Regions from separate parts of the Nonomuraea sp. NPDC052265 genome, predicted to be linked through region 1. Evidence: riboswitches for the same ligand, from Rfam matches in the RefSeq annotation. Region 1 holds a riboswitch; the other holds the start of a gene.
The links. Region 1 has a riboswitch for cyclic di-AMP ahead of ACIHAD_RS16385 (CHAP domain-containing protein). Riboswitches for the same ligand answer to the same signal wherever they lie in the genome.
Positions count from the first base shown of each region.

Region 2: linked by a shared signal. The riboswitch ahead of ACIHAD_RS36245 (NlpC/P60 family protein) and the one ahead of ACIHAD_RS16385 (CHAP domain-containing protein) in region 1 are both predicted to bind cyclic di-AMP.

Region 1 is NZ_JBIUBJ010000004.1:600,642-604,301, forward strand. It holds gene ACIHAD_RS16375 (aldo/keto reductase) at 1-750, shown strand, start outside; gene ACIHAD_RS16380 (Gfo/Idh/MocA family protein) at 770-1,723, shown strand; cyclic di-AMP (ydaO/yuaA leader) riboswitch at 1,844-1,981, shown strand; gene ACIHAD_RS16385 (CHAP domain-containing protein) at 1,994-2,698, shown strand; gene ACIHAD_RS16390 (class I SAM-dependent methyltransferase) at 2,752-3,570, opposite strand.
Region 2 is NZ_JBIUBJ010000017.1:49,317-52,976, reverse strand. It holds gene ACIHAD_RS36255 (RDD family protein) at 1-696, opposite strand, end outside; gene ACIHAD_RS36250 (amino-acid N-acetyltransferase) at 782-1,351, opposite strand; cyclic di-AMP (ydaO/yuaA leader) riboswitch at 1,639-1,790, shown strand; gene ACIHAD_RS36245 (NlpC/P60 family protein) at 1,797-2,840, shown strand; gene ACIHAD_RS36240 (LuxR C-terminal-related transcriptional regulator) at 2,869-3,081, opposite strand; gene ACIHAD_RS36235 (cytochrome P450) at 3,267-3,660, shown strand, end outside.

The sequences.
Region 1 (3,660 bases):
GCCGACGACGCCGAGCACGCCGTGACGACCGCGCTGCGCGCCGGATACCGTCACGTCGACACCGCCGCCGCCTACGAGAACGAGGAGGGCGTCGGCCGGGCCGTGCGCGCCGCCGGGGTGCCACGGGAGAAGGTGTTCGTCACCACCAAGCTGTGGAACGGCGACCACGAGCGGGCCGAGCAGGCCTTCGACGAGAGCCTGGCCCGCCTGGGCCTCGACTACGTAGATCTTTTCCTGATCCACTGGCCGGTCCCGCAGCAGGACAAGTACGTGCAGGCCTGGCGCGCGCTGGAGAAGATCTACCGTGACGGCCGGGCCAAGGCCATCGGCGTCTCCAACTTCACGGTCGCCACCCTGACCCGGCTGATGAACGAGACCGACATCACGCCCTCGATCAACCAGATCGAGCTGCACCCGTACTTCCAGCAGCGCGAGATGCGGGCCTTCCACGAGGCCAACGGCATCCTGACCGAGGCGTGGAGCCCGCTCGGGCAGGGCAAGGGGCTGCTGTCCGACCCGGCGCTGCGCGTGTTGTCGGAGAAGTACGGCAAGACGCCCGCGCAGATCGTGCTCCGCTGGCACCTTCAGCTCGGCAACGTGGTGATCCCCAAGTCGGTCACCCCGGCCCGGATCGAGGAGAACATCGACGTGTTCGACTTCATCCTCGACACCGAGGACCTGGTGGCCATCGGCGCGATGAACGCGGGACGGCGGATCGGGCCCGACCCCGACTCGTTCAACCTGACCTGAGCGCTCTACGATCTCGGGCGTGCGAGATTTCACCTGGGGGATAGCGGCGACCGGCGGCATCGCGCGTACCGTGGGGGCGGCCATCGCGGCCGAGCCCGGCATGCGGGTGGCCGCCGTCGGCTCGCGGAGCCCGCTCAGGGCGCGGGCCCTGGCCGACGAGCTGGGCGCGGAGTCGGCCTACGGCTCCTACGAGGCCCTGTGCGCCGATCCGGCCGTCGACGCGGTCTACGTCGCCACGCCGCACGCCCAGCACCTGGAGGTGGCCGAGGCGGCCATCGCGGCGGGCAAGTCCGTGTTGTGCGAGAAGCCGCTGGCGGCCACCGTGGCCGACGCCGAGCGGATGGTGGCGCTGGCCCGCGCGGCCGGGGTCTTCCTCATGGAGGCCATGTGGATGCGCTTCAACCCGCTCATCCAGCGGGTGGCGGCCGATCCGCGTTTCGGTGAGATCCGCTCGGTGCGGGCCTCGTTCGGGTTCGCGCTGCCCTACGACCCCGCCCATCGGCTGTGGGCGCCGGAGCTGGGCGGCGGGGCCCTGCTCGACCTGGGGATCTACCCGTTCGGGCTGGCTCAGCTCCTGCTCGGCATGCCGCGGGAGCTGCGGATGACCGGCTCGCTGGCGCCCAGCGGGGTCGACGCCGAGGCGGGCGGCGTGCTGCTGTACCCGGGCGGGCGGCGGGCGCTGGTGGAGGTGTCCCTGCTCGCGCATCACCCCAACGACGCGAGCGTGGTGGGCACGTCGATGCGGGCCGACATCCTGGCGCCGTTCTGGGCGCCGGAGCGGGTGCTGCTGTCGGGGCCGTCGATGGAGACGGAGGAGCTGGTGCTCGACCCGGCCGACAACGGGTACGCCGGGGAACTGCGCGAGGTGCGTACCGCCACGGCCGAGGGCCGGACCGAGAGCGCCGTCATGCCGCTTGACGAATCCCTTGCCATGATGGGGCTTCTGGCCGACGCGCGGGGCCAACTCTCCTAGCTGGACCTTTAGGCATTTGCCTTGCTCTTGCCCGATGTATTACCTTGTGGGGCATCTCGCGGCAGACGTCCGGTTTGTCCGCCGGCTTTGTCAAACCATCGCAAGACATTTCACAGGATCGTCCTGTGACCGCTGAATCCGCCTCCGGGCGGAACCGGGGACCCACGTCCTTTGGGGTGAATCGGCACTTCGGTGCCGTAGGGCAGCTTCCACGTCCGAACCCGTCAGCTAACCCGGTAAGCGGCATGGAAGCAAGGAGTAATGCCCTCGATGGCCAAACACCGTCCCATCCGTGCCCCGAAGATCAACTACGTCCGCGCCGCGCTCGGCGCGACCATCCTCGCCTCCGCGATCGGCGCCCACGCCACCGCGGCCACCGCGGCCACCGCCGACAGCGCCGACCCGGCCGCCGCCGCCGGACGCCCGGCGGTCGCGCCGCAGGCCGCCGCCCAGGTTCGCAAGGCGGAGGAGACCCGGGTCAACGTCACCGCCGCGCAGGTCCTGGCCCTGGCCAAGGCCCAGGTCGGCACCTCCGAGAACGCCTACGGCGGTGGCACCAAGTTCCAGAAGTGGTACGCCGACTCCCAACGCGCCGCCGAGACCATCGCCCGCGACGGCGGCACCCGCGCGATGTACCTCAACGCGCCCTGGTGCTCGATCTTCGTCTCCTGGGTCGGCGAGCAGACCGGCGCCCGCCCGCAGGTCGGCTGGGACGCCTGGACCGTGGCCCACGCCAAGTGGTTCGCCGCCAACGACCGCTGGGGCACCGAGGCCAGGCCCGGCGCCGTCGTCTTCTTCTCCTGGGGCGGCAGCAAGAGCCTGGACGCCATCCAGCACGTCGGCTTCGTCACCAGGGACAACGGCGACGGCACGATCTCCACGGTCGAGGGCAACACCGGCAACGGCAAGGTCGAGGAGCGCGTCCGTCCGACGTCGCAGGTCGTCGGCTACGGCTACCCGCAGTACGCGGGCTGACTCCCCCGGCTCCGAGCGCGCGTCCCGCACGGGGGACGCGCGCTCGCCGCGTCTCAGGACCGGACCGCCACCAGCGAGTACAGGACCGGCAGGTACGAGTCCCCGAACGGGAGCCGGTACCGGCCGTCCTCGCCCTCGGGCAGCAGCCCGCGCGGGTCCGTCTCGGCGGCGACGTGCTCGCCCAGCTCGGCGACCGTGAGCCCGGCGCGCGCCGCCGCCGTGACGATCTCGCCCAGCGAGTACGGGTACTGGACGGTCTCCTGTGCCTCGGTCACCACCCCGGCGTCGGCGTACGTGCCGGTCACCGTCTCGCGGTGGGCCTGGCCGCCGCCGTAGGGCCAGTCGACCACCAGCGGGTCGAGCGAGGCCACCGTCTCGTAGGCCGGATGCAGGTCGACCAGCACCAGCCGTCCGCCGGGCCGCAGCGCCATGGCCGCGCCGCGCATCCAGGCGGCGAGGTCGCCGATCCAGCACAACACGCCGTACGTGGCCACCGCCACGTCGAAGCCCCCGGCCAGCGACTCGGGCAGCCGCTGCGTGTCGGCCTCCACGAACGTGGCCGCCAGCCCCGCCTTGACCGCCAGCTCGCGGGCCCGGGCGACCGCCACCGGGGAGAAGTCGACGCCGGTCACCCGTGCCCCGAGCCGCGCCCAGCTCAGCGTGTCCATGCCGAAGTGGCACTGCAGGTGGAGCAGGTCCTTTCCGGCGACGTCGCCGGCCAGGCGGCGGTCGAGCTCGTAGAGGGTCTGCCGGCCGGCGAGGAAGGCGTCCACGTCGTAGAACCTGTCGGTGGGGGTCGAGCCGTGGACGCGGGCGCGCTCGTCCCAGAGGGCCCGGTTGGGGGCGAGGGCGTCGTCTGCGGGTTGGGGCATGGGGCGAGGATGGCACATCGGCCGCGCCGCCGCACGACCGGTACGGTGCCCTGAGAACGGACGGTCCGCGCCCGCGTGTCGATCCGGGCG
Region 2 (3,660 bases), on a different contig from region 1:
CAGCGACTGGGGCTGCTGGCCGTACTGGGGCTGCTGGCCGTAGCCCTGCTGCCCCGAGGCGGCCTGCTGACCGTACTGGGCCTCCTGGCCGTAGCCGGGCTGGGCCTCCTGACCGTAACCGGGCTGGGCGTACTGCTGGCCCGAGGACTGCGGCTGCTGGCCGTAACCCTGCTGGCCCGAGGCGGGCTGCTGGCCGTAGCCCTGCTGACCGTACTGCGCTTCCTGGCCGTAGCCCTGCTGTCCGTAGCCCTGCTGGGCGGAGGACTGCTGGCCGGAGGACTGCGGCTGCTGGCCGTAGCCCTGCTGGCCCGTGGCGGCCTGCTGGCCGTACTGGGCCTCCTGGCCGTAGCCGGGCTGGGTGTACTGCTGGCCCGAGGACTGCGGCTGCTGGCCGTAGCCCTGCTGCTGGCCGTAGCCCTGCTGCTGGCCATATCCCTGCTGCTGGCCGTACTGGGGCTGCTGGCCGGAGCCCTGCTGCTGACCGTACTGCTGCGGTTGCTGACCATATTGGGGTTGCTGGCCATAGCCCTGTTGCTGCTGCTGGCCATATGGGGGCTGGCCGTAGGCGTCGTCCGCCCGGTAGCCGACCACAGTCACGTCCGGGTCGGGTTCACCGGGGCGACGGCCCTGGTGCTGCCCGTACTCGGGGTTCTCGCCGGATTCGTCCTGTGGATACGGCGGCTGTCCGGTGCTCACCGTGTCACCTCGCTTCGAGTGCGCATGTGGCACGTGTCAGGACACATGCCTGTGCTGCCCAACGTATCGACATAGGTATCAACAATCACCTTTCCAAGTGGTCAAGGTCCGCGTCACCCGATGTCAGATGCAGCAGCATGCGGGTGTTGCCAAGGGTGTTCGGTTTGACGTGCTCCAGATCAAGGAACTCCGCCACACCCTCGTCGTACGAGGCCAGCAACTCGGCGTAGACCTCGGGTGAGACCGGTGTGCCCTGGATGGGGCGGAAACCGTGCCTCGCGAAGAAGTCGACCTCAAAAGTCAGACAGAATACACGCCGCAGCCCCAGATCCTTCGCCTGCCGGACGAGTGCCGAGACGATCCGATGCCCGACCCCCGTTCCCCGGCACGCGGGATCGACCGCCACCGTACGGACCTCGGCGAGGTCCTCCCAGAGCACGTGGAGCGCGCCGCAGCCGACGACCTCCCCGCTCCGCTCGGCCACCCAGAACTCCTGGACGTCCTCGTACAGCGTGACCGTGGCCTTCTCCAGGAGCCGCGGCCCCGCGCCCGCGTAGGTGTCCACGAGACGCCTGATCGCGCGCACGTCGGGCGTGCGGGCACGCCTGACCACGACCGCGGTCTCGGGGACTGCCACTTCGGCCACCTGCTCCATGGCTCTCCAGGGTACAGATCTCATTACGGCTCAGCCCTAAATCCCACGTCTCGGGCATCTCATCACATGCCGTGGTCAGATGAACACGCACTGACTTGGAGCCTTCCTCCAGCCCTCAGCCCCCCAAATGCTGGACAAAAGGTGCAGAAGCCCGCTTCCGTACGGCTACCCACGAGATCACCTTGTGACCCTTCAGTTGTGAAACCTCTACAGACTCGGCAGTTCCGGTTGAGCGTGAACCCGGAGTGCATTAGTGTCCAGCGACGATGTTCTCCGCGTAATGCGCGCGGAAAGACACGCCCAATTCCCGCGAGGGAAGCCGGGGAACCACCGGTGGCGAGCACCTCGCGCCACCACTCGGGGTGAATCCGATCATCTCGGTAGGGCTGCTCCGGCCCGAACCCGTCAGCTAACCCGGCCGGCGTCGATGAGAGGAGCTTGGTTGGTGAAGCGGACGCTCGACCGCGGAGGGAAGTCGGGAGGCAGGCACGCCCGCCCCCGGGAACAGGCCGGGCGCTCACGGCGCCTCGGCGTCATCGGCGCCGCCGTCGCCGCGATCCTGTTCGCCGTCCCCGTCGGTTCCGCCGCCGCCGACCCGAAACCGTCGCTCTCCGACCTGGCCGACCAGGTCGAGAAGATGCACGAAGAGATCGAGACGCTGACCGAGGAGTACAACGGGCAGCGCGAACGGCTGAAGGCCGCGCAGAAGGCCAACGACGCCGCCCAGAAGATCCTGGCCACCAGCGAGTCCGACCTGGCCGCCAAGCGCGCCAGGGCCACGTTGCTGGCCCAGAACGCCTACATCACCGGCGGCCTGGACAAGGCCCTGGTCTTCGCCCAGTCCGACGACCCCGAGACCTTCCTCGACCGGGCCGCGACCACGTACGCGCTCGAACAGCAGCAGGGCGAGGAGGTCAACCAGCTCGCCAAGGCCATGGAGGCCGCCGAGCGGGCCAGGGCCGGCGCCAAGACCCGCATCGCCGAGGTCCAGAAGCTCGTCAGCGATCTGGAGGGCAGGCGCTCGAAGATCACCAAGCTGGTCACCAAGGTCGAGAGCAACCTCTACCGGCGGGCCGTCGGCGAGGCCGGCCGGCCCGGCACCCGCGCCGTACGCGTCAACCTGCCGGTCATCGGCGACGGCAAGGCCGCCCAGGCCGCCAAGTGGGCCCTCACCCAGCAGCTCAAGCCGTACGTGTGGGGCGCGGAAGGGCCGCGCTCCTACGACTGCTCCGGCCTGGTGATGGCCGCCTACCAGCGCGTGGGCATCTCGCTCCCCCACTACACCGGCGACCAGTGGACGGCCGGCACGCACGTCGACCGCGACGAGCTCCGCCCCGGCGACCTGGTCTTCTTCTACAGCGACCTGCACCACGTCGGCATCTACATCGGCGGCGGCATGATGGTCCACGCCCCGCAGACGGGCGACGTCGTGCGGATCGCCTCGATCGACAGGCGGCCGTTCGCCGGCGGCGTGCGCATCGCGGACTGATCGGCGAACCACTTCGGACCGCGCGCCGCTAGATGAGCTGGCGGCGCGCCGCCCAGGCCACGGCCTCGATCGCCGTGGCCACGCCTATGCGGTCGCAGATGCCTCGCAGTCTCCGGCGCACGGTCCGTCCGCTGATATCCAGCCGTCTGCCGACCCGGTCGACGGTCACTCCTCTGGCCAGCTCAGCCAGTAACGCCAAATCCGCGTGGCTCAGCTCAACGCCTTCAGTGAGCACATCCACCGGGAGCCCTCCCCCCAACAGCAGAACTTGGACCTTTCAGTCGAAGCAAAGCCGCTCGTCTCGGTGAAGGTAAACGCATCGTGGAAAGGTCGTCAAGCATGACAATCGGCGCCCTTGACCAGTGCTATTGACATGATCACTTATATGTGACGTACTCCGCATATGTCGGCACGCCATGACCCGCTATGAACGGTCCAAACGATCAATTCGGCGGCCCGGTCCCGCCGCCGATGAGCGCCACCGACCTGCTGGGTTTTGATCCCTCGGATCCGCAATTTGTGCGCGATCCGTACGTCCGATATCGCGAGCTGCGGGCGGCCGGGCCGATCTTCAGAACGCGCGGCGGGCTGCTCGTCGTGACCACGTACGAGCTGTGCGCGGCAGTGCTGCGCGACCCGGGGTTCGGTCACGGAACGTCCGCACCCGTGGCGGAAGAGGCAGGTCAGCCCGGCAGGTCGTTCCTGCTCATGGACCCGCCCGATCACACCCGGTTGCGTGGCCTCGTCAGCCGCGCGTTCACGCCGCGCATGGTGGAACGGCTCAGGCCGCGGGTCGAGGAGATCACCGCCGGACTGGTCG